Regions from separate parts of the Fictibacillus sp. b24 genome, predicted to be linked through region 1. Evidence: riboswitches for the same ligand, from Rfam matches in the RefSeq annotation. Region 1 holds a riboswitch; the other holds the start of a gene.
What was found. Region 1 has a riboswitch for S-adenosylmethionine ahead of QUF49_RS09455 (bifunctional homocysteine S-methyltransferase/methylenetetrahydrofolate reductase). Riboswitches for the same ligand answer to the same signal wherever they lie in the genome.
Positions count from the first base shown of each region.

Region 2: linked by a shared signal. The riboswitch ahead of QUF49_RS14120 (MetQ/NlpA family ABC transporter substrate-binding protein) and the one ahead of QUF49_RS09455 (bifunctional homocysteine S-methyltransferase/methylenetetrahydrofolate reductase) in region 1 are both predicted to bind S-adenosylmethionine.

Region 1 is NZ_JAUCES010000005.1:1,818,853-1,834,668, reverse strand. It holds gene QUF49_RS09490 (aldehyde dehydrogenase) at 1-1,294, shown strand, start outside; gene QUF49_RS09485 (esterase/lipase family protein) at 1,571-2,443, shown strand; gene QUF49_RS09480 (endonuclease) at 2,589-3,560, shown strand; gene QUF49_RS09475 (YeeE/YedE family protein) at 4,190-5,449, shown strand; gene QUF49_RS09470 (serine hydrolase) at 5,491-6,309, opposite strand; gene QUF49_RS09465 (iron-containing alcohol dehydrogenase) at 6,347-7,531, opposite strand; gene metH (methionine synthase) at 7,684-11,136, opposite strand; gene QUF49_RS09455 (bifunctional homocysteine S-methyltransferase/methylenetetrahydrofolate reductase) at 11,129-12,979, opposite strand; SAM riboswitch class I at 13,049-13,166, opposite strand; gene QUF49_RS09450 (precorrin-2 dehydrogenase/sirohydrochlorin ferrochelatase family protein) at 13,167-13,805, opposite strand; gene QUF49_RS09445 (sirohydrochlorin chelatase) at 13,821-14,573, opposite strand; gene cobA (uroporphyrinogen-III C-methyltransferase) at 14,574-15,359, opposite strand; gene QUF49_RS09435 (DUF3906 family protein) at 15,372-15,593, opposite strand; gene QUF49_RS09430 (nitrite/sulfite reductase) at 15,609-15,816, opposite strand, start outside.
Region 2 is NZ_JAUCES010000005.1:2,717,109-2,732,924, forward strand. It holds gene QUF49_RS14105 (hypothetical protein) at 1-334, shown strand, start outside; gene modB (molybdate ABC transporter permease subunit) at 339-995, opposite strand; gene modA (molybdate ABC transporter substrate-binding protein) at 996-1,790, opposite strand; gene QUF49_RS14120 (MetQ/NlpA family ABC transporter substrate-binding protein) at 1,952-2,776, opposite strand; SAM riboswitch class I at 2,904-3,020, opposite strand; gene QUF49_RS14125 (spore germination protein) at 3,255-4,763, shown strand; gene QUF49_RS14130 (GerAB/ArcD/ProY family transporter) at 4,779-5,873, shown strand; gene QUF49_RS14135 (Ger(x)C family spore germination protein) at 5,866-6,945, shown strand; gene QUF49_RS14140 (hypothetical protein) at 7,290-7,802, opposite strand; gene QUF49_RS14145 (class I SAM-dependent methyltransferase) at 7,929-8,486, opposite strand; gene QUF49_RS14150 (bifunctional metallophosphatase/5'-nucleotidase) at 8,464-9,885, opposite strand; gene QUF49_RS14155 (GNAT family N-acetyltransferase) at 9,990-10,538, shown strand; gene QUF49_RS14160 (hypothetical protein) at 10,543-10,713, shown strand; gene QUF49_RS14165 (class I SAM-dependent methyltransferase) at 10,972-11,754, opposite strand; gene QUF49_RS14170 (class I SAM-dependent methyltransferase) at 11,781-12,527, opposite strand; gene QUF49_RS14175 (competence protein ComK) at 12,797-13,327, opposite strand; gene QUF49_RS14180 (hypothetical protein) at 13,577-13,891, opposite strand; gene QUF49_RS14185 (YunG family protein) at 13,978-14,343, opposite strand; gene QUF49_RS14190 (TVP38/TMEM64 family protein) at 14,833-15,693, shown strand; gene QUF49_RS14195 (DinB family protein) at 15,778-15,816, opposite strand, start outside.

The DNA.
Region 1 (15,816 bases):
AATAAAAGCCCTAAACAATCTTTCAAAACTGATTCGTAACAACGAAGCAAAGATTCTGCATGCGTTAAAATCAGATTTAAACAAATCAGAAACTGAAGCATATACAACAGAAATCGGTTTTTTATTAGAAGAAATTCGCCATACACAAAAACATCTTAAAAAGTGGATGGAACCTAAGAAAGTGAAAACAGCAAAGACTCATTTTGGATCTAAAGGTTATACCATCTCAGAGCCCTATGGCGTTACGCTTATCATCGCTCCTTGGAACTATCCGTTTCAGCTGCAGCTATCGCCGTTAATTGGTGCAATAGCAGCGGGAAACACAGCTATACTAAAACCATCAGAACTAACTCCACGTACATCTAATTTAATCGATGCATTGATAAAAGAATTCTTTCACCCTGACTACATTGCTGTTGTAGAAGGAGGAGTTGAAACGACTAAAAATTTACTGGATCAGCCGTTAGACTATATCTTTTTTACAGGAAGTGTACCGGTAGGGAAAGTGATAATGGAAGCGGCAAGCAAGCGGCTTATTCCGATTACACTAGAACTTGGCGGAAAAAGTCCTTGTATTGTTGATGAAACAGCAGATATTAAGCTTGCTGCTAAACGAATAGCGTTTGGCAAGTTTACGAATACAGGCCAAACGTGCATTGCACCAGACTATTTGTACCTTCATAAAAACATACGCACAGAATTTATTGATACATTTAAAGAAGTCATTACAGATTTTTACGGAGAACATCCATTGCAAAATGAATCATACGGCAAGATTGTGAATGATCGTCATTTTAATCGTCTGAAAAACTATTTATCAGATGGCGAGATCCTTTTTGGTGGTCGTTATGACGAAACAAAAGAAAAAATCGAACCTACTCTTATGGTTCCTACAGATTCCTCTGTTCCAGTGATGAGCGACGAAATCTTTGGTCCAATCTTTCCTGTTTTGGAATACGAGGATCTGGAAGAAGTAATTGAATTTATTGTAAGTCGCCCTAAACCTCTGGCACTTTACTTGTTTACGACAAATAAGGAAATAGAAGAAAAAGTGGTAGGCAACATTTCATTTGGTGGCGGATCAATCAATGATACGTTGATGCACATCGCAACACCTTATCTCCCATTTGGAGGAGTAGGTGAGAGCGGGATGGGCAGTTATCATGGGGAATCCAGCTTTGTTGCATTTTCTCACAGCAAAAGTGTCTTAAACCAAACGAATAAATTCGACTTTAGTTTTCGTTATCCGAATGCGAAGAATGGTCTGAAGATGATTAAAAAGTTTATGAAGTAGTTCCAAGTATGAGGCGTTGTCACATTGTGATAGCGTCTCTTTTTATGCAAAAGTGCAATATCCAGTGAAAAGAGCCATATAGAATCATGCCATAAGTTACCTGCATTTTTACATAGGTAAAACTAGTTCTGCTGTTGACAACGCTTACACTCTTTAGTTTAATGGTGTTTAAGTTAATGATTAGAGTATGCAGGAAATTGGAGACAAGCATAAATCCTTATAGAGGAATTATGCTGTCTTTTTTTATTAATTAAAAACAGAAATGAGGGATATGTAGTGAACAAGTGGTTAAGTATACTTTACACCTTGATACTAAGTTCAGGTATCGTGATCAGTGGAAGTCAAACTACTGCTAAAGCACAAGAGTCATCAAGTGATGGATTTCTGACAGAACAAGGGATTCCGCCACCTGGAGCAAATGATTCATCTTGTAAGCCTTCTGCAGAGCACCCTGAACCTGTCGTCCTCGTACCGGGAACTTTCGAAACGATGGAAAGAAACTTTATAAATCTTGCACCCCTGTTAAAAGAAAAAGGATATTGTGTATTTTCCTTGAACTACGGTTATAACGGTGCTGTTCCTGCTTCGGGCCCAATCGAGGATTCGGCAGCAGAACTTAAAACTTTTATTGATAACGTTTTAAATTTAACTGGAGCAGAAAAAGTATCAATCGTCGGACATAGCCAAGGAGGAATGATGCCTCGTTATTATATGAAGAACCTGGGTGGAGCCGAAAAGGTAGAAGATTTGATTGGTCTTGTTCCATCTAATCATGGAACAGAAGGTGTAGCGGGTCTTACGGAGCTTACATCAACTGGAGCCGATCTTGCCTCTTGCAAAGCATGTCAGCAACAAGCTGCAGGGTCTGATTTTCTTTTAGCGCTGAATGAAGGGGACGAAACACCAGGAGATGTATCATACACGGTTGTCACAACACGTAATGATGAGATTGTTGTTCCTTTTACTTCAGCTTTTTTAAACGGAGAGAAAGAAAATGTAACAAATGTAACGATTCAGGATTACTATCCATATGATCAAATTGAACATCAGAACATTGCTCAAGATCCACTCGCTTTTAATTTTGTTTTCGATGCACTTGAACACAAAGGGCCCGCAGATCCCCAAAGAGCTGTCGGTATTTTTAAATAGAAGTTGTACTATGAAGAAAAGTATTAAATAAAAGGCGCTGTCACTTAGTGAGTTGCGTCTTTTTTATATAGAAAAATGCCAAAAACTCGCTATAGGAACAGATGTTCGGTATAATGTAAGTATACGAGTAAGGGAGTTGATTGGTATGCGAAAAAGCAAATGCACCATGAGTATCCCTGCAATAATTGAGAGTTTTAACAATGGTATGAGCAGCAATGAGATTGCGATAAAAGCGAATGTGTCATCCAGATATATCAATAAAGTACTGCAAAAGCATAATGTAGATCGTCAGCCGCATAGCAGTTGGTTAAGAAAGTATACGGTGAATGAAAATTATTTCAAGACGTGGTCAGCATCCATGGCATATGTTTTGGGATTTTTTGCAGCTGATGGATTTATGCCACAAGATTTACAAGTAATAAGTTTTTCACAAAAAGACCCTAAGATCCTCGAAGACATCAAAAAAGAACTCCAATCAAAACATCCAATCATAATAAATCCACGAACAGGCGTACATTTATTAAACATCTCAAGCAAGATTATGAAAGAAGATTTAATACACTTACATGGAATGATCCCTAAGAAGTCAACAACACTTGAGTTTCCGTATGTACCAGAGGAGTATTTAAGTCATTTTGTTAGGGGTTACTTTGATGGTGATGGGAATATTAACTTTGAAAAGAGAACGGTATCTTTTGTAGGTGGATCACTAAAATTCATGGAACACTTTAAGAAAAGATTAGAATTTTACTCTTTCGAACCTTTTATTGTAAGTAAGGAAAAGTATCATAGGCTATTTCTATCTGGCAGAAAAACTGTTTATAACTTTGGAAATTGGATTTATAGGGATAAAAACTTATATCTATTAAGAAAACATATAGAATTTAAAAGAGAAAAGCTATCGCCGGAACAATTAAATGACCGGCCAATTAAGATTACTAAAACTGCAGTAGAAGAAAGAAAAGAAAAATTACTTGATAATTATAAGTTAAAAGCAGATTTAACTGAAGCCTGTAAAAGTGCTAATATACAAATACAAACTTTTTATCGCTGGTTGAATAAAGATGAAGATTTCAAGCGACGATTTAACTCGATGGTAATGCAGATAAAAAAATAAAAAAGCAAACACAGATCGAAATTAAGCGATCTGTGTTTTTTTATGGATAACTCCGAAAGAAGAAGAAAGAGAGAGCACACAAATATAAAGTAAGTTTATTATTTATAATTAGGTGACATAATATCTATTCTCGGAAGCTATGTGAGAATAGAAGGAAAAGGTCTCAAAACCAAAGATTACTTAAGATAGTGAGACGAAAAATGAAAAAACGAATTATTTTACTTATCTTTTATCTAAAAATTATAAACCGCATATGTATTTATCATTTAAACGATTATGTATCATTTCAAAATTTCCTTTAAATTATCTGATCTACTTATGTAATAATTACTAATCGCTTTTGTTATTTGTTCATTTACTCCATACTGTTTTTTATTTAAATCATTCTCCCAGATACAATTACTTATTTTCATCTTACTAAGAACTTTATTGTGTTCTTGAATCCCAAAAACTCAAATACTCTATTTTTAATTATGTGTATATGTGTAAATGTTTACTACCATACGTTTCAAACCCACTCTTATCAAGTTCAAATGTGTACTCCAACTTCATCATTTGCACAATTTTCGATTCGTAGTATAATGTTATACATTAATTCCGATAAAATTAATAGGAAAAGGCGGGATAGTATGGCTCAATCTGCTTTAAATACAAAAATGAACAAATCATATAAAAGCCAGCCAACTACTGAAGTAACTGATTTAAGTCCTATGCAAAAACCATTAGTAGCATTAGGCGCATTAGCTGCCATTTTACTTCTTACAGCAATCGTTAGTGTTGCTGACTGGACTAAAGGAACTCTCTTTATTATAGGAATAATGCTTGGCTGTGCACTGCTTTATGCACGTTTTGGATTCACTTCAGCTTTTAGACGGCTCGTTTCTGTTGGAAATGTGCAAGGGCTGCAAGCACATATGGTGATGCTTGCAGTAGCATCCGTATTATTTGCTATTATTTTTAACACTGGTTTTAGCTTTACTGGTGCTGAACCAACCGGTAATGTATCACCAGTTGGTATAAGTATTTTAGTTGGTGCCTTTCTTTTCGGTATTGGAATGCAGTTTGGAAATGGATGCGCGTCAGGAACGCTTTATTCTTTAGGCGGCGGATCTTCATCTATGATATTAACGCTTATATCATTTATTGCAGGATCTGTACTTGGAGCTTACCACTTCACATTTTGGATGGGATTGCCTTCTCTTCCACCGCTTTCATTAAACCAAATTCCAGGAATCGGCTATATGGGTGCGTTAGTCATTCAATTAGGATTATTTGCTCTGATTTATTGGATTACCGTTCAAATTGCTAAAAAGAAAAAACCGCCTATGATGAAGCCGCTGCCGACTACCGTTGGGTGGAAAAAGGTACTTCGTGGTTCTTGGCCGTTATTTACAGCCGCAATCGTGCTCGCGTTGCTAAATGCATTAACGTTAGCGGTTAAAGGAAGTCCTTGGGGTATCACATCAGCGTTTGCGCTATGGGGCGGAAAAGTGATGATGGCATCAGGTGTTGACGTTTCTGCCTGGGGTTACTTTGATGGCAAGAACGGAGAAGCTCTTTCTAAAAGTGTTTTAACGGATGGCACAAGCGTAATGAATTTCGGTATTATTCTCGGTGCATTCATTTCAGCTGCTTTCCAAGGAACGTTTAAACCAGGAAAGATTAAACCAGGTATTGCTGGCGCTTCAATTATCGGTGGATTATTGATGGGCTATGGTGCTCGCTTGGCATTCGGCTGCAACATTGGTGCTTATTTTAGCGGAATTGCTTCATTTAGTCTTCACGGCTGGGTTTGGGCAGTTATGGCTATGTTAGGTACGTATTTAGCTCTGTTCGTGAGACCTATGTTTGGCCTAAGTAATCCAAAATCTACTGATTCAATATGCTAACAAAAAAGCTAATGGACATTGAATACGTCCATTAGCTTTCTTTATGTTTTAGATTCACAAGAAACCTGATACAGCAACTTTCCGATTTCACCCATAATCCTTCTTGATTCAGCACGATTAGGAACATTGTTACTTAATACAGAAACGGCATAGGTTTGACCAGGTAGATAAAATAATCCTACATTATGCTCGATCCCTGGTACATACCCTGTTTTATGAGCAAACTCCCAATTCGGAATCATTCCGATTACACCGTCTGCTTCTGGAAGAAGACTTGGCAGCAAGTCATTCATCTTCTGCTGCTTCATAATATGTATCATCTTTTTACAAGAATTCAATGAAACCACAGATCCTGCCACTATTTTCTTCAAAAATTCATTCATTTCATGAGCAGTTACGACATTCATCTTTCCAGGTTCTCTTGCAGCTTTAATTTGTAGTTTGTGATGTAAGTGACTTTGATTGAATCCCCATTCTTTCATATAAGAATTAATCTGATCTTGCCCTACTAAATCAATCAATATATTTGTCGCCGTGTTATCACTTTCAATAATCATTAATACGATTAAATCCTGAACGGTCCATTCTATACTAGATGTCAAATGCTTTATGATACCATCCCCAGGCACGATTTCTTCTTCTTTTACGCGAACTTTATCAGATAACGAACATTTCCCTTTCATAGCATGAGCAAATACGGCAGCCATAATGGGAACCTTGATAATGCTAGCTGAATAAAACAGCTCATTCGATTGATATTCAAAGCTTTCTTTTATTTCAAAATGATAGATCGAAACTCCATATGTTCCATTTCCTGAAGAGATCAACTTTCGTAAGGCTTGTTCATTTTGTTTTAGCATCCCCGCTTACCTTCTTTCATTATATAGGACAGATCTATTAATACTGGCTAACCCCTTTAAGTTCATTTGAGTATGCCCTTTTAAATAGTTCCAGATAGTCTTCTTTAGTAATTTCTCTCGCATTGCTTGATGTGGATCCATTCAAGTATGATGACTCAGCAAGATAATCGAAATCGTCCTGTTTCACTTCAGGTAAAGAGGAGAATGTTGGAATTGAAAGGTCTACTGCCAGCTGCTTCATTTCATCTACGAGACGTGCGGTTGCATCACGATCTGAATCGACCAGAGAAGCAATTCCAATCGTTCTCGCGATTACTGCGTGTTTTTCTAGTTCCGTCTTTGCATTATATTCAACGATATATGGCAAAAACATAGAATTGGCAACACCATGTGGAGTGTCATATAAACCGCCGATTGCCTCAGCCATGCAATGAACGGATGCTACATCAGCATGAGAGAAAGCCATGCCTGCAAGCGTTGAACCCACCATCATGTTGTACCTGGCTTCTTGATCATTCCCATCATTTACGGCTTTTCTTAAATAGGGATATATGTGTTTCATTGCTTGTAACGAAAGACCATCTGAGATTGGATTACTTCGTTTACAAGTAAAAGCTTCTATTGCATGTACTAAAGCATCCATTCCTGTTGATGCTGTTAAATGAGCAGGTAATCCGTAGGTAAGCTCAGGATCCACAATCGCTAAAACGGGTGCGATCTTGACGTCCTTAATCGTAAATTTTATCTTTTTTGCTGTATTCGTAATAACCGATGAACGGGTTACTTCTGCACCAGTTCCTGCAGTTGTTGGTACAACAATAATTGGAGTTACTTTTTTAGGTACGTTATCTCGCCCAGCGTAATCCTGTGGTTCACCACCTAGGCACTGTAAAATGGCTATCGCTTTTGCTGAATCGATAACAGATCCCCCGCCTAATGCCAATATCGCATTCGCACGAAAATCTTTCGCATCTTCACCACCATTTTTACAATCGATATCACGCGGATTTGGTTTTACTTTATTAAACTTTCGGGTTTCAAATCCTTGCTTTTCTAACATTTGAATAGCTTGATTTACGAACCCCGTTTGCTCAATACCAGGGTCTGTCACGATAAAGATTCGATTTCCCTCTAAAACTTCTTTTAAGTGTATCCCCATTTTTTTAAATTCACCATTTCCAGCTCGTATGATGGTAGGCAGATAAAAGTCTATGTTCTTCATAAACATAACTCCTCCTCTCTTTTTATCATCATATAGGATAAAGAAATGGATTCAAAACAAATTATCTTAATTGTATGAAAATTTTAAAAACATTAGAAACATACCCTAAAATTCAAGGAAAAACAATAGCACCTTTTATCAGGTGCTATTGTTCAACTTAACACATTAAAATACCTTGCTTCAGGATGTGCAAATACAATGGCAGAAACGGAAGCTTCAGGTTCCATCATGCAGCCATCTGTTAAATGAATACCGATATCCTCAGGCTGGATGAGTTTGAATAGCTTTTGCTGATCTTCAAGTTCGGGACATGCCGGATACCCAAAGGAGAACCGCTGCCCTTGATAGCGTGCGGAAAACCGTTCTCTCATCGTAAAATCAACTGAATCTGGAAAACCCCAGCGATCTCGCATCTGTTGGTGAACCAATTCTGCAAAACCTTCTGCTGTTTCTAAAGCTAATGCTTGAAGTGCGTGGCTTTCAAGAAAACGGCCTTCCTGTTTAAGTTCTAAAGCTAGCTCCCGTATTCCGGTTCCAGCTGTTACTGAGAAGAAACCTACGTAATCCATTTCCCCGCTTTCTTTTGATTTTAAGTAATCCGCTATACAAAGATATGGTTCTTTGTTTTGTCTCGGAAAATCAAAAGTCTCAATAACTCTTTGATGATCAAAAGGATCATAAATGAGTACAGAATCCCCATCACTTTGCGCTGGAAAGAATTGATACATCGCTGAAGGAGTGATTAAATTCTTTTCCTTCGCCTCTATTAACAGTGCGTCTACAACTGATTTAATTTGAAGGGTTTTCTCATCTCTTTCTTGGAGCAATCGTGATATTTTCCCTTTAATACCTAAATGATGTCCTAATAGCATCTGTAAATTGATATATGGCTGAATGTGAGACAATGAGTAATTTCTTAGAATATGTCTTTTGGTATCGATCGGAACGAAAACTGGAGCAGTCTGAGATACTTTTGACCGGATCCTTACAGCTGTTGCAACAGAGGAAGAACCTTCATAACTTTCTGCATCAGACACGACTCTTTTTTTCCTTTCTTGAAGTTCGACAGCCAGTTTATCGTAATCTTCTGGTGTTTGAATTTGGTTTGCAATTGAAAGTCCTTCCATTGCATCCTTCGCGTAAAGTACCATTCCTTCGTATTCTTTAGATATCTTTGTATCAGTGAACTTCCTTGATAGTGCTGCACCTCCAACAAGTATAGGTGTTGATATATTCGCTTCACGCATGTCATTTGCTGTTAAGACCATCTGCTGAGCGGATTTTACTAGCAAACCAGAGAGTCCGATAATGTTTGGTTTTTCTTTTTTAACTGCTTCGATTAAAGTTTGTGATGTTACTTTAATGCCTAGATCGACTACCTTAAACCCATTGTTGCTTAATATGATGTCTACCAGGTTTTTGCCGATATCATGAACGTCTCCTTTAACGGTGGCGAGCAGTACTTTTCCTTTTGATGCAGACTCATCACTTGTTTCCATGTGAGGCTCTAAGTAAGCTACAGATGCTTTCATTACCTCTGCACTTTGAAGGACTTCTGCAACGATTAACTGATTCTCGTTAAATAGGCGTCCTACTTCTTTCATTCCATCCATCAACGGCCCATTAATGATGGCTAAAGGTGTTGGATATTTTTCTAAAGCCCATTCTAAATCAGAAAGTAATCCTTCTTTTGTTCCTTCTAAAATGTAATATTGAAGCCGTTCTTCTAAGCTCATATCCGGCAGTTTTGATTTGATTTCTTTCTTCTTTCCTCTATAAAAGTCAGTAAAAAGAGATAAAGCTTCTTCAGTTGTACGGAATAATAGATTTTCTGCCATCTCAATCTCGTTAGGGGCGATTGAAGCAAAACGCTCTAACTTTTCTGTATTTACAATGGCATAATCCAGTCCCGCTTGTGTGCAATGATAAAGGTATACGGCATTTAACACTTCACGCCCTACAGGAGGCAAGCCAAACGAGACATTGCTGACTCCTAGAATGGTTAAGCACTCTGGAAAATGTTTCTTAATGGAGCGTATGCCTTCAACAGTGGCATTCGCCGATCCGATATATTGCTCATCACCTGTTCCAACTGGGAAAACGAGTGGATCAAATAGGATGTCTGAAGGAGAAACGTTATATTTATCAACTAAAAGGTCATACGATCTCTTTGCGATTTCCAGTTTTCGCTGTGCAGATACACCCATGCCTGTTTCATCGATCGTTCCGACAACTACTGCCGCTCCATATTTATGAAGAAGCGGGATCACCTTTTCAAATCGTTCTTCACCGTCTTCTAAGTTAATGGAATTAATGATGGCTTTTCCTTGTGAATATTTTAGGGCGAGTTCTAATACGTCTTCATCCGTTGAATCGATGACAAAAGGAATCTTCACTTTCTTAACCGCTTCTTTCATAAACTCTTCCATATCACTTAACTCATCGCGGTCAGGGTCAGCTAAACAAACATCGAGTACATGAGCGCCCCCTTTTACTTGAGCTCTTGCAATTTCAGCAGCTTCTTCAAACTTCCCTTCAGCAATGAGACGTTTAAACTTCCGGGAACCGATCACATTTGTTCTTTCTCCAACCATGATCGGTCTTAACGTTGGATCATCATATATAAAAGGTTCGATTCCAGAAACCATATGTGTTTCGTTTACTTGCACCTGTCGCGGGGAATAGTTTTTCATTACTTTTGCAAGTGCTTCTATATGAGCTGGCGTCGTTCCACAGCAGCCGCCAACAATGTTCAGCCACCCTTTTTCCGCGAATCCAGATAGTTTAGCAGCAAGAGATTCTGGTGTTTCATGATAGTTTCCTTCTTCATCAGGAAGTCCGGCGTTAGGATAACAGCTTACTGCTGTTGAAGACAAATGAGATAAGGAACGGATGTGATCCTGCATGAATTCAGGACCTGTTGCACAGTTTAATCCCACTGCAATTGGTTTCATATGCTTTAACGATATATAAAAAGCTTCAATCGACTGACCCGCAAGCGTAGTTCCCATCGGCTCGATCGTTCCAGACACCATGAGGGGAATCTCTTTGCCTGTTTGTTTCATTGCTTTCTCTATCCCTAGATAGCCCGCTTTTACATTCAACATATCTTGGCTTGTTTCCAAAAGAAGCAGATCCGCACCGCCATCAATCAACCCTCTTGCTTGTTCAGCATATGATTCACGTAAAGCATCGAACGTAGTACCCCCTGTAACACTGAGCGTTTTTGTTGTTGGACCGAGTGAGCCCGCAACAAAACGCGGCCATTCCTTTGTTGAAACAGCATTAGCTGCTTTTCTGGCAATGGAAGCTCCAAGCTTATTGATCTCATAAGCTCGATGTCCCAGTTTGTATTCATCGAGCACAAGATTCGTTCCACCGAATGTATTGGTTTCGATAATGTCAGCACCTGATTCAAGGTATTTATGGTGAATGGACAGGATAACATCAGGTCTTGTTACATTTAAATACTCATTACAGCCGTCATATTCTTCACCGCCAAAATCTTCTGGTGTAAGTTTTGCTTCTTGAAGCATCGTTCCCATAGCTCCATCCATGACTAAAATCTTTAACTTCAGTTGCTGTTCGATTGATGACTTAGGCATTCTGTGACCTCCTGGCTAGTAGTGATGGATGGTTCTCTTTCGCATAATGTGCTAATTCCACAGTTAGTTCATAACGCATGAATGGAGTGATCAAGTAGATGCCGTTAAAGAGTTCCATAGCTGTGTCTAATAATGATTTTGCGATCAGCAAACCTTCTTTCTGGGCTTGAGTAGGATCATCTTTAAACTTGCTCATGCGATCCCTCACAGAGTCAGAAAGCTTTATTCCTGGTACTTCGTGATGTAAAAACTCTGCGTTTTGTGATGAAGTTAGCGGCATGATGCCAATATAGATTGGTTGATCGATGTGTTTTGTTGCTTCATACGTTTCAATAAGTCTTTGCTCAGAAAAAACAGGCTGACTTATAAAGTAATCTGCGCCATAAGCAATTTTCTTTTCTAAACGATCGACGGCTTTGTCAATGGACCGGATATTCGGGTTGAAAGCAGCTCCGACCGTAAAAGAAGTTTTCTCTCCCAGCTCTTTTCCAGAAAGAGATGAACCCTGATTAAACTGTTTTATAAGTTTTATAAGTTCAAAAGATGTAACATCATATACGGACGAAGCACCTGGGAAATCTCCGACGCTTGCAGGATCTCCAGTAACTGCAAGTATGTCATGAATTCCATGTGTGTGAAGTCCCATCAAGTGAGACTGAAGACCAATTAAATTTCTGTCGCGGCACGTAATATGAACGAGCGGGCGAAGGTTCAGTTGCTTTTGAACAATTGATCCTAATGCAGAGTTACATACACGAGGTGAAGCAAGTGAATTGTCAGCGAGGGTAAGTGCATCGATTCCCGCTTCTTTTAAGGCTTTTGCTCCTTCCATAAAACGCGATGTGTCTAACTTGCGCGGGGGATCTAATTCAACAATGATGGATTGCTTTTTTTTAACTTCTTCACTAAGTGGCACGTAGTTAGGTTTTGATGCTGACTGAATAACCAATTTTCTTTTTACTTGCCTTACTTCTTTTTCTGTTACAGCCTCTAAGTCTTTAAGTTCTTGAGAGAAGGCACGAATATGAGCAGGTGTTGTACCACAACAGCCACCTAATAGACGAACACCTTGCTGTCTAAACATATGGGCACACTCTTTAAAATAATCAGCGTCTCCTTCATATATAAAACGGCCATCTGTATACGAAGGGAGCGACGCATTCGGAAACGCTGAAAGGAACGCGGAATTTGGCAATGCTACTTCCTCTAGCGTCTTTAGCATGTGATATGGCCCTAGACGGCAGTTTAAACCAACAACATCAGCTCCAATGTTCTCTAATCGGTTCAACGCTTCCGAGATCGGCGTACGGTCTTGCAAAAATCCGACTTCCTGCAATGACACTTGAGTAATAATAGGTAGAGAAGTTTCTTTTCTAGCAATCTCTAAAACCGTTTCAAGCTCTTGCAGGTCATAATACGTTTCTAACTGTATGCCGTCTACATTCTCCATTAATAAACAATATAACTGCTCGCGGAAACTGCGCTTGATTTCATCTAGTGAGATGCTATTAGGTTTAATACCACGTATTCCACCGATCGTACCCACAACATATTCATTTTGAGCTGCGTTTCTAGCAATTGAAACAGCCGCTTTATTAATCTCTTTTACATGATCTTGAAGGCCATAACGTTCGAGCTTCGAATAGTTCGCTGCATACGTATTGGTTTGAATGATGTCAGCTCCTGCATCTAGATAAGCACGATGAATGTTATAAATCTGGTCTGCTTGAGATAGATTTAACTCCTCATAACAAAAGTCAGATCCATAGGAATACAGAAGCGTACCCATCGCACCATCACCAATCAGTATCTTGTTTTGTTCTAAGTCTGTGATTAAACTCATGATAGCCTCCTATATAAAAAAATAAAAAAGCCTTCTATTAAAGAAGACTTTTTCTTATGCGCCGGGGTCTTCTTATCTTTACAAGTCCATAAGTGAACTCGCAGGAATTAGCACCATTTCAGCTTTGAAAAAGCTGCTGGTTGCTGAGGTATCATAGGGCCGCTCCCTCAACCTCTCTTGATAAGGTCTATTCTTTTGTTGTTTTACTAGCTAGGTTTCGATCAACTTTGTTCATTAGTGCCTGTTTATAGACATTTTGTTTTTCTTTATCATATAAAAAGCGGGAATCAGTTAGCTCTCTTAATAATGATCTTCGGCAAGCTTGCGGAAATTCCCTTTTTATAATTGCTCTGCATTCAAATAAAAAATCTAAATACGTTTCATAGTCTTCACTGTACGTTTGCTGCAGCTCTTTTTTTATTGATTTAGAAAGAATGGGACTAGCTCCTGAAGTAGAAACAGAAAGTACAAGCTTTCCTCTTTTTACAACACTCGGAACAATAAAGTTTCCTAATTCCATATGATCAGCCACATTTACGAGCTGATTCGGCTTTGCATGAGAAGCAATCCAAGAGTTAGTTTCTTTAGAGTTGGTTGCCGCAATGATTAGGAATGCTTCTTCCAAATCTACACGTTTCACTTCTCTTTCAATCCAAGTCAGCTTTTGTTCAAAATGCCATTCCTGAATCTCGTTAACAGCTGCTAGACTGATTACAGTAATTATAGCTTCTTCATTTAATAAATCTTTAATTTTACGATAAGCTACCAAACCCCCGCCTGCTACAATAACAGTTTTACCAGACAAGTTTACATGGATGGGATACATAGCATTCCTCGCTTTTTAAGAAAATGCATATTTCTTAGTCTCAAGTGTTTCATTGATACGTGTGAGTAAAACTTCTTTTAGGATCGGATGGTAGCCGAGCGTCTCACAAAGAGTTACGGTTTGTTTAGATTGTTGCTGATAATGGCTTATCGTACGTTTCATCCCGTTTATTAGTAGCCCTGAAAATAGAAGATACGGCACAACGATGACTTGGTCGTATAACTCGCGACTATTCCATAGAGCTTCCTCAAAGCTTGGGAATGAACCAGTTAGAAAACAAGCTTGAATACTAGGAATTCCGTAATGGTTTTGAACGTTAAACGCGATCTTCTCTAAGTCCCGCTTTACATCTGGATCGGTGCTGCCTCTGCCTACAAGGAGAATATGTGTATTTTTCTTTAGATTGATCGCACTGTTCATAATTCTCTCCCACAATAAATGCGGAATGGCTTCATGTACACCGAAGGGCCGCCCGTAAATCACTTCTACTCCTGGATATTTATTCTGCAAGTGGTGAAGTTCTTTCGGAATATCCATTTTTATATGATTAGCACTTAATAAGAAAACAGGAATAACAGAGATACTCGTCGCACCTTTTTGTATACACGTTTCAAACCCTTGACCTATAGATGGTTCAGCAAGCTCTAAAAAACAGATCTCTTTTATTGAAACATCAACTTGTGCCATACAAAGTCTCACAAATTTTTCCGCTTCCATTCGTCCTTTTTTTAGTCTTGTGCCATGACAGATAAAGAGCAATGCCTTCATTTACAAAGCCTCTCTTACTGCAGCAAGGTTGCTCGGTTCTTCATGCAGCTGTTCAAACCATTTCAGTTCACTGCGAAGACGAACAACTTCACCGACAATAATCATGCTCGGATTCTCAATTTGTTCTTTAACCACGATTTCCTCAATCGTATCCAGTGTACCTGTAACGGTTCGTTGACTTTCTAAAGATCCCCATTGAACAAGGGCAACTGGTGTTTCTTTGCTTTTTCCGTGTTTCGTCAACTGCTTGCAAATATAACCTAGGCTGCCCACTCCCATATAGATCGCTAATGTATCAATACCGTTCGCTAGACTCTCCCATTTCAGTTCATCTTCTTCACCTTTTTTACGATGACCTGTAACGATCGCAAAGCTTGAAGCGATGTTTCGATGTGTAACAGGAATACCTGCATAAGCTGGTGCTGCAATGCCTGATGTTATTCCAGGAATCACCTCAAACGGAATACGACTTTTTGCAAGCGTTTCTGCTTCTTCTCCCCCTCTACCAAACACAAATGGGTCTCCGCCTTTTAGCCGCGTAACTACTTTTCCTTTCAAAGCATGTTTGACTAAAAAGCTATTAATCGTTTCTTGTTTCATAAAATGGTAGTTTGGCAGTTTACCACAATATATTAAATCGCAATCCGGTTTTGCATAAGAGAGCAGTTCTTTGTTTACTAAGCGATCATATAAAATAACGTCTGCTTCTTCTATACAACGAAGACCTTTTACAGTTATCAATCCCGGATCACCCGGTCCAGCTCCGACAAGATATACTTTTCCCATCATCATCACTCCTTAAGGATTTAATATCGTTTCACGTTCATAAAGCACGAACCCGTTGCCCGTACGAATTCTTTTCTTTTCATAAAGAGAGATCTCGTCAACATCAGGCTGTTTCAAAAAATATTTCTCAAGTTCTATGTCAACTAATTGAAAAGCCTGTTCATCTGTAGAAGCGGCTATCACAACAGGAATAATCGTTGATTTTGAAATCACTTCAAATCTGTAAAGATACATGGCGAGACCCCCATTTTATGAGACTTTTTCTTCTAATTCTTCAGCAATCTGGTCAATATTACTTTGAAGCTGTTGTATACCAACTCGGTCTATATATTCAAAAAAGGTTTCTGATGGAAGTTTCGCAGCTTTAAAAGTTTTAAGAAAGCGCAGCAACACTTCATCAAGCAAATCCGCATGAAACTTTCCTTTTAGCTTTTCGTTAAACTTTCCTCCATCATCA
Region 2 (15,816 bases), 900 kb from region 1:
GATTTTCGTTCCTTTACTGATTGCTGGTACGCTCATTTGTTCAATTGTTTTTGCCCATACCGCTGTTCAGCTTTTTAGAGATAAAACAGCTTATGATCATGAGAAATTTCAAAGTGTTGAAGGTATACCCTCTAATATTACGTACGATGGTTCGAAAAACGGCAGAGATTATGTGGCAACCATTACAATACAGGGAACAACTCTTCATTTTGCTCAACAATCTATTCTAAGATCCAGTTTTATAGAGAAGTATAAAAATAAACCTCTAAAGCTAGCCTACCTGCCTAGAAGCAAGTATGCAGTAGCGATAGAGGTATTAAGTGAGCAACAATAGAGAATCAAGCCCTTACTCGATTTACAGCAATTAACATTAAGAAAGAAATTCCAACAACACTCGCTACCCACATCCAGGCGAGATCCATGTTGCCAGAGTCGATCGCCATGTAGATTGCGGTAGATACCGTTTGCGTTTTTCCGGGTATATTCCCCGCAAACATGAGTGTTGCACCGAATTCTCCCAAAGCTCGGGCAAAACTTAATATGGCACCGGATACGATGGCCCTAAGTGCTAAAGGAATGGATATCCTCATAAAAACATGCCATTCATTCGCTCCATCTACACGTGCCGCATTCTCAATATCTCCGTCAATGGACTCGAAACCCGATTTTGCCGATTGATACATGAGAGGAAATGCAACAACCGAAGACGCGATTACTGCGGCCCACCATGTAAACATGATTGGTTGGTGAAATAACCATTGTATGAGTTGCCCGCCTGGACCATTTCTCCCGAATAAAACAATCAGAAGAAAACCAACTACCGTAGGCGGCAGCACTAAAGGCAGTAAAAAGAACGTTTCAACAATAGATTTCCCTTTAAATTTTTTGTGAGCCATCATCCGTCCAAAAAATAAGCCTGCAGCGATTACGAGGATTGCCGCAACTAGTGCAATTCCTAACGACAGTTTGACTGGTGACCAAAAGTCGATAGCCATCTAATTTTCTACCCGCTTAAAACCATTGTCTTCAAAGACTTTGATCGACTCTTCTTTTTTCAGAAATTCATAAAACTCCTTGGCTTCTTTCTGATGTGAACTTTCTTTAGTTACGCCTACGGGGTAGACGATAGGTGAATGCGTTTGCTCGCTTGCGGTTGCTGCAATTTTCACTTTATCCGAGATCACGGCATCTGTTTTATAAACAATTCCAGCGTCTACGTTTCCCGTTTCTACATAGGTTAATACTTGACGCACATCTTTGGCATAGACCATTTTCTTTTCGATCTCGTTCCATAGATTTAAGCTTTCAAGCGTTTCTTTCGCATACGTTCCAGCTGGCACAGACACTGGCGTTCCGATTGATATTCGGTCGGCTTTCGGTAAATCCCCAAACCCATTTATTTTTGAGTTGGTTGAAACGATTAGCACCAATTCGTTACGCAAAAGATCTGTTCCTGAGTTTCCCTCGATGAATCCCTCTTTTACAAGTTCATCATATTTATCTTCTGCTGCTGAGAAGAACAGATCAACAGGTGCACCTTGTGCGATCTGCTGCTGCAGTGCTCCTGATGCTCCAAAGTTATATGTAATCTTTACATTCGGATGTTCTTTTTCATAGACGGCTGCGATTTCATTTAACACATACTGCAAACTAGCTGCAGCTGATATGGTAAGTTCAACTCTGTCTTGTGTTTTTTGTTTGTTCGATTGATCTTGCCCCTGTCCTCCGCATGCCGTTAAAAGTACGATGAGCATCGTTAGGCAAATCATCATATGATACCTTCTTCTCACTTCATTTCTTCCTTCCACAGCAATGTCTGATTACATTTGATTATAGCAAAGCATTAGCGGAAACTCTTCTATTGTACTTGCTTTCGTTTGCGTAAATTAAATTTCAAATAAAAGAAGCCGCCATGAAGGACGATTCCCCTTCGTGACAGCTTCTTCTTCTCTTATTCTGTAACGGCAAGTACAGACCCTTTATACTCTTTGTCGATAAAGTCTGTGATCTCTTTAGAGTGAAGCACTTCAAGCAAAGCTTTGATCGCTTTTTTATCTTTGTCTCCTTCACGAACCGTGATGATGTTCGCAAATGGTGATTCAGACCCTTCTAGTGCGATAGAATCTTTTTTTGGATTCAGATCAGCATCAATCGCAAAGTTTGTGTTGATCACAATCGCATCGCCTTCATCGTGTTCATATGCCTTCGTTAAAAGGCCTGGGTCAATGTCTGCCACAAATTCTAAGTTCTTCGGATTTTCTACAATATCGCTTAGCTGCGCTTCATAGCCTTTTCCTTCTTTAAGCTTGATTAGTCCTTCTGCTTCAAAAATGGAAAGAATTCGACCGTGCTCAGCTACTGAGTTACTTAAGATAATTTTCGCGCCATTCGGAAGATCCTTCAATGACTTATGTCTTTTCGAATATACTCCCATCGGCTCGAGGTGAACAGCACCTGCGTTTTCAAACTTGTACTTTGGATTGTCTTTCACCTGCTGTGTTAAATATGGAATGTGCTGAAAGTAGTTCGCATCGATTTCTTTTTCATAAAGTGATTTGTTCGGCAGAATGTAATCTTGGAATTTTACGATTTCTAGGTCAATTCCTTTTTCTTTTAAAAGCGGTTTTGCTTCTTCTAAGATTTCAGCATGCGGTACGTTCGATGCCCCAACGACGAGCTTTTCGGTTTTCTCCCCGCCATTTGCTGCTGATGATCCACAAGCTGTTAACACAAACACTGCCAAACTTGCGAGTAAAACTTGAATGATTCTTTTCATGATCTAATCCCCTATCCTCTAGTTCTCTATATTTTTATTTGATAAAAACTCTTCAAGAGGCAGCATGCAAAAAGCCTTCTGAGCTCATAAAAGAGACAGAAGGCTTCTCGAAAAAAGATCCGATTTCCTCTCATCTCTCAGCGTGACCGCTGTTAGATTTAGCACCGTTTTCATACTGACTATTCAGTACGAATGGTTGCCGGGTTTCATAGGGCTAATTCCCTCCACCTGCTCTTAATAAGAGTGTTCATATCAAATTACTTTGTATTATTACAGGAAATCCATGTAATGTCAAACACTTTTTTCGAATTATTCTGAACTCCTTGTGTTTCTTAATTCTGGCGTTGCAGCAATGGCAATTCACTCACCTTTTCTCTTAAGGGAGATAAAACCGACAACCTCGCACACAAAGAATATTATTAAATCCAGAGGAAATGCTAGGAAAATAACTTACTTCAAAAACGAGTGGGTGCCGCACGTGAACTTTTTTAAGAAAAAGAAAAAACAGCCAGAACAAAAACAGACCAATAATCAAGATTCTTTAACTTTTCAAGAGTTGATGCAAAAATTAAGTGCTTCTGCCGACTTTTCAACCGTTAAACAATCATCTGCGAGCACATTTTATATCTCATATTATAAAACTCTCGTAAACCCAGAATTTGTTCACCGAGATTTATTACCTTATATCACAGATCTTCCCCTTAAAAATCTAGATGATGTACAGAAACACTTGCCTTTAGATGGCATAGTAAAAACGAATGATGTTCGTGATATCGCAAACAAGGTAACAGAAGGCTTTATTCTTTTACAGATGAATAAAGAGGATACAGAGTGTCTGTTGATACCCAGTCTTTCAACAGAAAATAGGCAAATTTCGATTCCAGAAACCGAGTTCAGCGTAGTTGGTCCTAAAGAAGCATTCGTAGAATCACTCGATACGAACTTGAATCTCATACGAAAAAGACTGCCGATTCCAGAGTTTATAGTTAAAGAGGTGCGCGTTGGTAAACTCACGAAAACAAGAGTTGCCATTATCTACATAGATGGAATCGCTGATCGTGAAAATGTAAATACGGCAATCCAACGAGTCAATGATATTGAATATGATCATGTAGTAGACAGCTCTTTTATCAACCAAATGATTTCAGACAATGGAAACTCACCTTTTCCACAGCTGATTGACACAGAACGTCCTGATCGTGTGGCGAGTGTACTGGCGGAAGGAAAAGTCGCAATAATGGCGGACGGTTCACCACATGCACTGACAGGACCAACAACAATCGTTGAGTTTTTCTCAGCCTTTGAAGACTACTTCCTAAACTGGGTATTAGCTTCCGCTTTTCGTTTGATCCGTTTGATGGCAGTCATGTTTTCCGTATTATCCACACCGCTTTATGTCGCGGTTTTAACGTTTCATTATGAGATGATTCCTGAAAATTTGTTGGCGACACTTGTGGCGTCACGAAATGATATACCTTTTCCGCCTATCCTTGAGGCAATGGTATTAGAACTTTCAATCGAACTGCTGCGCGAGGCAGGAGCGAGACTGCCAACTAAAGTCGGTCAGACGATCGGGATCGTAGGCGGTATCGTTATCGGAACTGCTGCTGTTCAAGCTGGACTCACGAGTAATGTTCTCTTGATCATTGTCGCGTTAGCCGCCCTCGCATCTTTTACAACACCTGTTTATCAGATGAGTAACACGATCCGTCTGCTGCGCTTTCCCTTTTTATTGTTTGCTCAATTTTTAGGTGTACTTGGTGTAACAATTTGCTTTGCTTTTATCTTGGCTCATCTGTTGAAATTAACTTCACTTGGCAGGCCTTATATAGCGCCACTTTATCCGCTGCGTACGAACGATTTGAAAGATGCGCTCATTCGTATGCCGTTCAGTTCACAATTCAACCGTCCAGACTCATTAAGACCTAGCGATAAAAAAAGGATGAATAAGAAGCGCGCAAATGAAAAGCATGATATAGAGGACTAAAAAAGAGGGGTATGTATGTCTCAGATTAGTGAAAACAAACAGATATCACCCTATATGGTGTTTTACTTGGTCACTACGATGCAGGTTGGTGTCGGTATCCTTGGCTTCGAGCGTTACATTGCAAAATCTGCAGGTCATGACGCCTGGATCGCAGTTGTGCTTGGAGGCTTATCATTCAACATCATCATTTGGATGATTTATCGCATTCTTTTAAAAGAGAATACTGATATTATTGGGGTTCATCGTAATTTGTTCGGAAGATGGGTTGGGGGTCTGCTAAGTTTTCTATTGCTGCTGTATTTCATCTCAACAGTTATAACCATTCTAAGAACTTATATCGAAGTGATTCAAATCTGGATGTTCCCAGAGCTCGGGACGGAGGTAATCTCCATCCTCTTTTTGGTGCTTGCCTATTCATTTGTAGTCGGGGGTATACGAGTTGTTGCTGGACTTTCGGTGTTAGGATTTTTCATAACACTGCCTCTATTTTTATTAAAATATTACGCTCTTAAAGATGCTCATTATACAAATCTTTTGCCTATTTTTGATCATTCGATCACTGAGATCTTAGCGGCAACGAAAGGCGTTACTCTTAATTACTTAGGATTTGAAATGATCTTACTGTACCTGCCGTTTCTGAAACAACCAGAAAAGTCTCAAAAATGGGCACACTTTGGCAATCTTTTTACGGTGTTCACCTATTTTATCACCATATTCGTTTCGTTTGTTTATTACAACCAAGAGCAGCTGCAGCATACAATCTGGGCAACACTCACTCTTTGGAAAATCGTGGACCTTCCCTTTGCACAGCGTTTTGAATATGCAGGAATCGCACTCTGGCTTTTCGTTATCTTGCCCAACATATGTATCGGGTTGTGGTCTGTCAGCCGCGGACTACAGCGATTATATAAAATCAAACAAAAAAGTGCGTTACGAGCATTACTTTTAGTCGTCTTTATTTCATGTATCCTTGTCATCGATCGGCAGCAGGTTGACATTCTGAACAGCAGTGTTTCTAATATTGGCTTTTACATTCTGTACTTCTACATTCCGTTCCTTTTTGTGATCCAGCTTATTTTGACAAAAGCGAGGAAAACAAAACATGGTTAAAAAATATCTTGTCATTATCTTTTCAATAGTTTTACTCACAGGTTGTTTTCCGAGTAAACGAATTCTAGAAGACATCCAGCTCGTATCAGCGGTCGGCTATGATTATCACTCTAAAAACAAAGTTAAATTAAACGCGATGGTCGCCATTCCTCAAAGTGGAGAAGATGTACCGCCGATTTCTCAAGTGTTTACTACAATAACACATACGAGTAAAATGGCGAGAGCTCTCGAACAAGCCGAATCGCCAAAGCCTTTTCAAGTCGGCCGTTTAGAAGTTGCATTGTATGATAATCGTTTAGCGGAAAAAGGAATCTATAATTTGGTAGATACCCTTCAACGTGATCCTGCTTTAGGACGTGATCTATACTTGGCTGTCGTTCAGGGAAGTACGAAACCGCTGTTGGATCAGAAGTACCCACTAAGTGAAACACCTTCCAAATACCTGTTCCAGCTTTTACAGCAAAATATGCTTTCTAATATCCCAGATTCCAATCTTCACCGTTTCTTGTACACCTTTTACGGAAAAGGAATGGATCCTAACTTGCCGTTATTAGAAAAACAAGGCGATCGTATCAGGTTGAAAGGAACCGCGATCTTAAAAGATGATAAGATGGTTGGTCAACTTAACCTTGAAGATTCCTTTATGCTTAAGCTGATGATGGAATCGTTTGAAAAAGGGATTTATGAAGTGAAATTTACCAAAGATCGTTTCTTCACTATTCAAAACATCTCGTCAAAAGCAGAGTACCATTTTAAAAATGTTAGAAATTCTCCTGCAATCGACATCGTGGTTAAAATTAAAGGGCGTATAAGTGAAGCACCGAAAATCCCTGTCAGTAAACCACCTCTTGTCGAACAGCTTGAACGGGCAACTGAAAAAGAAATGAGTGAGAAAATTAACAAAATGGTTGATAAGCTCCAAAAGTGGAACGTAGATCCCATCGGCTTAGGCGATCTGGCGCGGAGCCGAAGGAGAGGATTTAATTTTGAGCAGTGGGAAAAACAATATCCCGATATCCCAATCAACGTAAAAGTAAAAGTGGAAATCGTTCAGGCTGGGATTACGGAGTAGAATGTTGACTGAGATTGTATGATGATTTATACCGCTTCGTCCTCGTTATTTAGGACGATGGCAATTGTTGATTCGTGTCGAAAAACGGATAAATTATTTTATACACGGATATATTGAGGCTATCCGCGGAATTATTTATTCTATACCCGGAATTATTTCTATTTACCTTGGAAATAAGTTGAGGGAGAGCAAGTGTAAATATATGTGTTCGTTTAAAACGAACATTTCCTCAAAGTGTTTTTTTCGAGCGTACAATAATGGACTAAAAAAGAAGCAATCACTCTAAAATGCGCATCATCAGAGTGAAAGCTTCTTTTTTACATCAATTTATAATAAAGCGGAGGTTAAGCCCCTCCATTCACGCCGCCTGCACTAGATTGTTTGCGTTTTTCAATCGCGTTAACGCCCATAACAACGGCGATCAGTTCTTCTGTTCGCAATACATCCGAATGATTCATTAATTCATATGCTGCTGATTGAAAGAAGCCGCTTACTTTTTTGAAGGTCGCCACTTCCGCCTTATTGTCATCAAGGATGGTGTATTCTTTTGAAAAGGCAGGGGACTCAATTTCGTACGTATGGTCATTGGTTGAGTATCGATAACGCTTTGAAAAAAATGCAAATGAAGACTTCACCTCACCCAATTCCGTCCCATCAGCCTGGGTGATGATCCATCTGCTCGAAAAAAACGGAAAGGCACCTTCAACAACGACCTCTCCTTTTTCATTCTCCACATTCACACTTGAAGAGAATGCACTTTTCAAATCAAGTTCACCTAGCTTTTCTTGGGAACCATTATAAATATCTGTTCTTCCTGAAGAGAAAAAGGAATCATTGAAATACACACACTTCTCCATACGTAACCCCCCTTGTTAACATATATGAACAACGTCATTATTTTATTTAGGCTGATTTGGAAAAAAATTTGTTGCTTTTGGAAGTGGTTGATTTCCGTTACAGGATGCTCGTTTTTTTTGTAAAAGTTAGCGTTTTATAGCATCCACAATCAGTGAAGGAAACTTGAGACTTCCGCCCTGATTTCTCGGATCGTAGTGTTTTGAGCGGAAAATTACACCGTCTTTTCCGTCCCATTCATGATCATGAAAATCACCATGCTCATCAAAGTATTCCAACAACTGAACATCAAACCCCGCTTTCGCAAAGAGCTTCTGTAACGTTTGGTAAGTATGAACAATCTTATGGCTGCTAGCTGGATGATCAAGGGGTCCAGGACCACCAATCTGTACCATGCTCTGATACTCATCATCTCGAAAAAAACCGTCAGGAACCGCACAGCGAATGTAGCCAGAAGGTTTCAAAAAGTCATAACAAATTTTAGCAGCCTGTACTCCCTCTTCGAATGTTAGATGCTCCCATACGTGCTCTGCGAGAATGGCAGAGATTGAATTTCTCTCAAACCTTTCCTCCCACTTGCTCTCATCAAGCAGATTCAGTTCCTCTTCCTGTGTGTGAAGCCAGCCTGGATTGTTATTGTAAACGCCAGCACCAATCACAATTTTAATAGGTTGTGAAGTTGTCATCGAGATTTCCCACCTCCACAGATTGCTGATGTTCTGTTAATCTCGTCACAAAGGCACGTTGTACAAACTCCTGCTTGTTGGCATAGATTTTAATCACTTCTTTTATTTCTTCTGGTCGATAAAACTCGTTTTTATTGTTTGCAAGAGATGGATAGCCTGATCCGCGCTGCAAATAATCAGAGGTTGCCACCGTATACCATTTTTCCTCTTCAAGCGGAGTGTCACCCAATTTAATCTCAAGAACTCGTCCGCTATCATGTACGACTGTCGCACCTGAGACATGAAGTCCTCCGACGTATTTCCCGCGAAAACCAGGACCCCTGCCATCAAGCAAACAATGCTGTACGTCGAGTGACTGTTGAATTGCCATCCAAATGTACTTTCCTTGAATCTCGAATGAAGTTGGGTTAAGTGGCGAAGGACACACTTCAATTAACTTTTTATCGGACACGTATTGAAAGACACCAGCGTTTACGATTCCACTGTTGATTAGACCTAAGTCCGTATTCATCATGTCCTTCAAACCGTCTGCGATTAAGTTGGTGATTGGATTCTCCGCTATCACATCGTGCCAAAGGGGCTGGTCCACAGCATAAAGAGGCTTTCTCAACTTCTCGATCGCTTTTTCTCTATTTACTTCTAAAATTTTTGTAATCTCTTTGTCTGCTTCAATATCCTTCGTGCTGAAGACCGCAGAATGAAGAAGCTTCTTACTTTCCCCGTCCACTTCAATCTCCAGCACGCCAATGTGCTCGCCATAGTTCCCTGCGCTCACGATGAATGTTTCATTCACAATTTTCGCTTCAGAAAACAGCTGGTGGTCATGAGAAGAAACGATAACATCAATGCCATCAATTTCTTTAGCGAGATCGAGGTCTGCCACCGTTCCAACATGGTTAAGCAGGATGCACAAATCATAGTTCCCGCGGTTTTTTTCCATTTCATTTGCTATCGCAATAATATAATTCTCATTATGTACGCCTAGTCCTTCGTTAAATGCGCCAAGATCAGGCGATGCACCTGTAATCAAGATTCGCAGTCCGTTTTTATGTAAAATAACACTTTGATGAACACCCTGAATTTTTGTCGTATCCCTTCTAAAAAGATTGTTGCTAATAAACGGAACGGAGCTTTTCGTAGCCATATGCTGAAGTGTATCCACACCGTTAAACATCTCGTTATTGCCCACGGTTATCGCGTCATAGCCAACAGCCTCTAATAATTCAACAGCTGCAATCCCTCTTGTCCCCTGCAATTCAATACTTTTAAAATCCGCAAAATCCCCAGCTTCAAGCAGAAGGGTATGCTCGTCTTTATGCTGCTTAATAAGAGTTACGGCTTTTGCAAAGTTATCGAAATTACTGTGCAGATCGTTCGTATGTATGATTTTAAGTTTCATTGTTTTTCTGTTCCCCCAAAATGTGAAATGGATCGTTCTCCCTTTACAAATAATGGTATCATAAAAGATATAGATTTGTTCATAAAAATAGGCGGAGGAACTGAATGTCATATCAAGATAAAAACTTAACCATTCGGCCCATTACTGAAAAAGATCTTCCCAAGCTATGGGAACTCATTTATAAAGAGGAAGCACCAGAATGGAAAAAGTGGGACGCTCCTTACTTTGAGCACAAGCGCGTGCCATATGATGAGTTCATGTGGAACAAAGAGCACTACGTGAACCAAGACAAACGATGGGCTATTAAAGTAAACGGCGAACTCATAGGAACTGTAAGTTATTATTGGGAGCACGAACCTTCCAAATGGCTAGAGATGGGAATCGGCATTTACAACCCGCATTTCTGGAGCGGAGGTTACAGAACAAGGGCTATCCGTTTATGGATCAGCCATTTGTTTAACACGATGCCAATAGTGCGTGTCGGTTATACCACTTGGTCAGGCAACGAACGCATGATTAAAGTGGGCGAAAAGTTAGGCATGACGATGGAAGGCAGGATGAGAAAGTGCCGGTATTACAACGGAGAATACTATGACTCCATCAGGATGGGTATCCTTCGGGAAGAGTGGGAATCAACTGATTCATGGGGGTAAAAATATGGAGATTTTTTTAGTGCTTTCCGGATTTTTCTTGTTATTTGCGATTATCCATTATGCCGTAAGAACGGGGATTGATGATTCAAAAAAGGTGAAAATTATACGGAAAGAGTTGTCAGAGATTAAAAAGCAGCTTGCCATTTTAGAAGAAAATAAGAAAAATAGCATTTAGCGTAAGATAGCACAAAAATAGTTGAAGAATCAGTTCGTAAAACGGCTCTTCACTTATACGTCATTGGTATAACACGTAATAATTCCGGAAATTTAGGAGATAATTCCGCGAATTACGAACTTAATTCCGCGAGTTCTTGGCTTAATCCCGCGAGTTTTCACTATAATTCCGCAAGTCTAATATTTAGCCATCCTCGGACTACAGTTTAATAGTAAAAAATAGCTTGGACGATATCTCCAAGCTATTTTTGTTGTTCAGCTATTCTATTCTCATTTTCACTGCTCTTGTCGCAATAAACGTTTTAATATATGAATCTAGCATCCTATGACCCCCAAAGTCATCTTCATACAAACCGGTAATAACAAATCCCACGTCTATCTGGCCTTGGATCTGGTCTTCAAGTGTATGGCTGAACTCAATTGTTTCATTGGACTGTCTGTATGCTAGTATCTCCGCTTCGGTTAAATGAGAGATGCTTGAAGACGGAACAGAGTGCCTCACTTCCAAATTCCCTTGCATCTCTTGCTCATCGTCAAAAATGAACAGAAGTGGATTTACAAAACCAGCGATCAGAACGCCACCCTCTTTTAAAACACGAGTCGCCTCTTTCCACAGTGGTTTGACGTCTTCAATAAATAAATTGGATACAGGGTGGATAATCATATCAAACTGTTCATCTGCAAAACAAGACAAATCTGTCATATTGCCCTGGACAGTCGTAAACTTCAATCCATCGCGTTTTGCTACAAACTCATCTTGCTCTAACTGTTTAATCGATAAATCCATAACGGTCACATCTGCTCCTGCTGCAGCAAGAACCGGCGCCTGCTGACCACCTCCAGAAGCTAAACATAGAATTTTCACACCTTCTAATTCGTTAGGAAACCAATTTTTAGGAACACTCTTTTCGGTTGTGACTGAAATCTGCCAATCTCCTGATTTACTTTGTTGAATAACCTCTTCACTCACACACTTCGTATAAACAGCTCCGTTCTCCACTTTCTTATCCCACGCCTGGCTGTTTTGTTTAATAACATCCATCATATTAATTCCCCTCTAATAACCTTTTATCGTTTTGTGCTCTTAATAATTAATGTCGTTGGTACGGCTTCCGCTTTTTCGCAGGAATACCAGGAGTTTGTAAATTTTTCGCGATCACTTTCTGGCAAGACCACTTCTTCAACCACTCTTTCAATTGTAAAACCGATCTTAATCAGTGCGTTTATATATGTACTAACTTTAAACTGCTGCATGATAGCGGTCGACTGCCAAGCTTCATGATCGTAAGGCCCTTCTTCATGGTAGGACTTTTCAAAAAGCAGATTCCCATCCACACGATTAATACGGCTGTACATCGGGTGTTCCCAACTAAAAACAAAGGTTCCCCCCGGTTTAAGATAAGTATGTATGTTGGTTAAGGTTTGCTCCAAGTTAGTTGTCCATCCTAATGCATAAATGGAATAAACAAGATCAAAATGATTTTTAGGAATTCCAGGATTGTTCTCCATAGGTGATTCAAATAATTTTACTTCAGCAGCGGTATCTTTCAGTACATTTTGAGCTGCATTAATTTGTTGTGGGGTTAAATCTAAACCCCAAACCTCAGCCGCTCCCATTTCATCCATGTACTTAAGAGAGTGACCGCTCCCGCACCCAATATCTAAGACGTTTAATCCATGAAGATCTCCCAGCAAGTTTAATTCGTCTTCAAGCGGTGCAAAAGGTCCATACTCTGGTAAGGCAGTCCTACCAAAAAATCGCTCTGCTGCCACTTCCCAGCTTTTTTTGTTAATTGATATAGTCTCAAGATTCATTGTATAACCCCCATTTATATCTACAAATTGATTTCCATACATCTGTCGATTTCCCTGCAAAGAAATTTTTGAGCGTGGGTGCTTGGCAGTGCGCGAGTCGAGATTTGTAGAAAAGCCTATATTTCTCTTTTTAGACTTAATTGAGACCACTTTAGACTTAATAGGAGTCGGTTACTTAATTGAGACTTAATCCACTCATCACACCTCTTAAATCACACATAACAAAAACGCCTGATCCACTTCGCATCAGGCGCTTAACATTTTTAACACTATGTAAGGATCAGATCACGACTTCTTAGGCGTTCTCGTTCCTTTTCTGCTGTTCGATTCATTAAAACACTTCGGTAATGTGCGGCTCGATGGAGTTTGCCTCGTAAGGCTGCGCGGGTACTTTCGATGGGTAGATCTATACCGTTAGAAAAAATCACTCTAACATTTTTGTGGTCAATGGATTCAATGTCCTCGATGTGGGGCTGTGATAGCCAGATGCAGGAATCTTTTCGTGGTGATTGCGTGGGAAAGAAAAAAATATCAAGTTTGGTGTCAATCATAATTGGAGCAAAACACATTCTTCCCATATTGATGCGTGCAGCCTCTTTCTTCCCATCATACGTACTGCCGTAATACGGACAAGTATCTTTAATGATTCGGAAAGGCTTTTTTTCAACGAGGATGATCGCATCTTTTTCATAAACTTCTGCACAAACGGCTCCCCACTGATTAATAAAAGGATAGATGGCCATGGTGTCACTTTTAATAAAATACTCCTCAACCTTATCGTGCACAATTTTGTACTTCATTCAAAACCTCCTAAAATCTTTTAATTCCCCAATAACCTTAATCCTCCATAGTACAAATTTCCCTAGGATTTGTACTATATAGTAATATTTTACCATTTAATAAAACACGTATCTACATATTTCATCAAAAATTATCAAAATATTTAGTTTATTTAGTGTGTATTCATTTTACTCATTTGCTTTCCGTTAAATGTCCATGCTCGCTATTTAAATGTTGAATACTAAATAAAAAAAGCCAGTGAATAATAATTATTCACTGACATGCATCATTTCCGCATTATTTTCTGAATAGTAAGGTTCATTGATTTTGGTAAATAGATGGGCAAAGCATAAGCCGATCGCACTAAAAAGCAGCGTAACAATTAAAGTCGTTATGCCTGGATTTTCATTAACCGTTTGCCATAAAGGTGTATGTTGCCAGTTCGTTAAAGAATCCAGTTCACGACCCCTCATTTCATAAAGAAGAGCCCAGGTTTGATAAACTTTAGCTAAAATAAATCCGATAACCGCACCAGTGGTAAAGCCTAAAAAATAAGCGAGTTCCAGCTTTCTAAGATTCTCCATTGATTCAAACCACCCTTCTTTTCACCCCTATCCTTACAATACTTTTCTTTTAGATAAATCATTCCATAAAAAAAGAGGCACTACCCTTAAATGGGGCTGCCATCTTTTATCATTAATGCTATTAGGTTTTGTTTTAGATGATTGTATTGTAAGGTATTCGTATCACAGAAGGCTTCTTCCCTGGTGGATGGAAGATTTTCATAAAGAATGGGAGATTCAAACTGTGAGTGTGTAAAGTCATATCTACTTCCCTCAATTAAATTGTAGAAATGCCAACCATCCTTAAGTGGTGTTTTCACAATATCTCCTTTTAGCAGATCTTGAACCACAAGCGCAGTTACCCCGCATTGTCCTCTTGCTGGATTCTCTTTCGTCCATTTGGAGCTTGTCTCGATGGACCATGCTTTAAGCAAATGATTCTTTATCGTTTGAATCCTTTCATCTAGCAACATTTATTCCTCCAAACGAAAAATGCTCTTTCCTAAAAGATTGAAGCGAAAATCAACACTTCCATGAGCAATAAGGGTTAAGTAACAAGCCTATTGAACCGTTATGTTTCAACTTTTGTCTCAGTTCCAGAGGTATCCTTAAAGCATCTCTTTTACTGATTTTTTGAGTAAATTCCCTTGTGATATCTTTATCAATGATAACCACTTCATCTTCACAATCATCTTCACAATCAATGCCTACGATTGATCCATTGCTATTCGCGAACTCTTCTCTCCAGCGAATCGGGAATCTTTATTTTACTATAATGCGATGCAGGATTGAAGTCTTTAAAGATGTAATTTTTTAATTGTTTGTTAATAACATCCATGGATGCTCTTTTAAGCTTCAATACGCCTCAAGTCTTATTCAAATTACATCTGGAGAAACTGTCTGCCTCTTCATTTAATGTTTAAACTAATCACATAAAGACATTATGAACGGAGATATACGTTATGACAGACACTTTTAGCAGAAAACAACTCACACTCGAACTATTACTTCACATCACACTAACGTCATTAACTCTTGTAACATTGTTTAAGTTGCTGCCGACCATTCAGCCAACCTTTAAATTAATCGGCATCGGACTTGCGATCGTCATCGTAACTCTTGACTTGCTCTTTTTATGTAAACGCAATCTGAATTCTTTAAAAATCACTCGCTTGATCGCACTCTATTTCTTTGCTGTCAGCATGATCGTGTTTACGATCTTTTACGCGACAAAACTGTTGGTGTTAACCGACATGTACGGATTTGAAAACTTATTAAGAATTCATGAGTCTACTGCAAGATTCATCTATTTGGCCATTTGTTTCGCGCAGCCTATCATCCTGCCTCTGCCTGAAGTGGTAACAGTTGCGGCGGCCAGTGCTGTCTTTGGACCGTTCACAGCGATTTCCTTAGGATTTCTTGGTACACTTGCTGGAATCATAACGATGTTTTTCATCGCAAGGTTTGGCGGGCGGCGAATTATTTCAAGGTTTGTAAAAGATGAACATCTCGCTAAATACCAATGTTATGTACAAAAAAATGAAGTCCTCTTTTTAGCGATTATGTTCATTATTCCGATTTTACCGGACGAAATCATCTGTATTGGAGCTGGACTTGGAGGAGTTACGTTTCGGCGGTTCCTTATAATTGCAGCACTATCGAAGCTTTTTACCTCAACGATCTTTGCTTACTCTGTTGAACTGGCGAAGATTTTCTCTATATCAACAACTGAACTGATGGTGTATGCTTCCATTATTGCGGGGGCTGCATTTATCATAACAACGTTAATGAAGAAGAGTGTGAGGCAGAAGGAGGAAGAATAATAAGAAAAGCTGCTCCAAAAGAACAATAACAATTTGTTCACTATGAAAGCAGCTCCGTTTTCATTCAAGTTTTGTGCTATTTGTTTATAATCCCAGTTTTCGATCTAGTTCATACTTCTGACG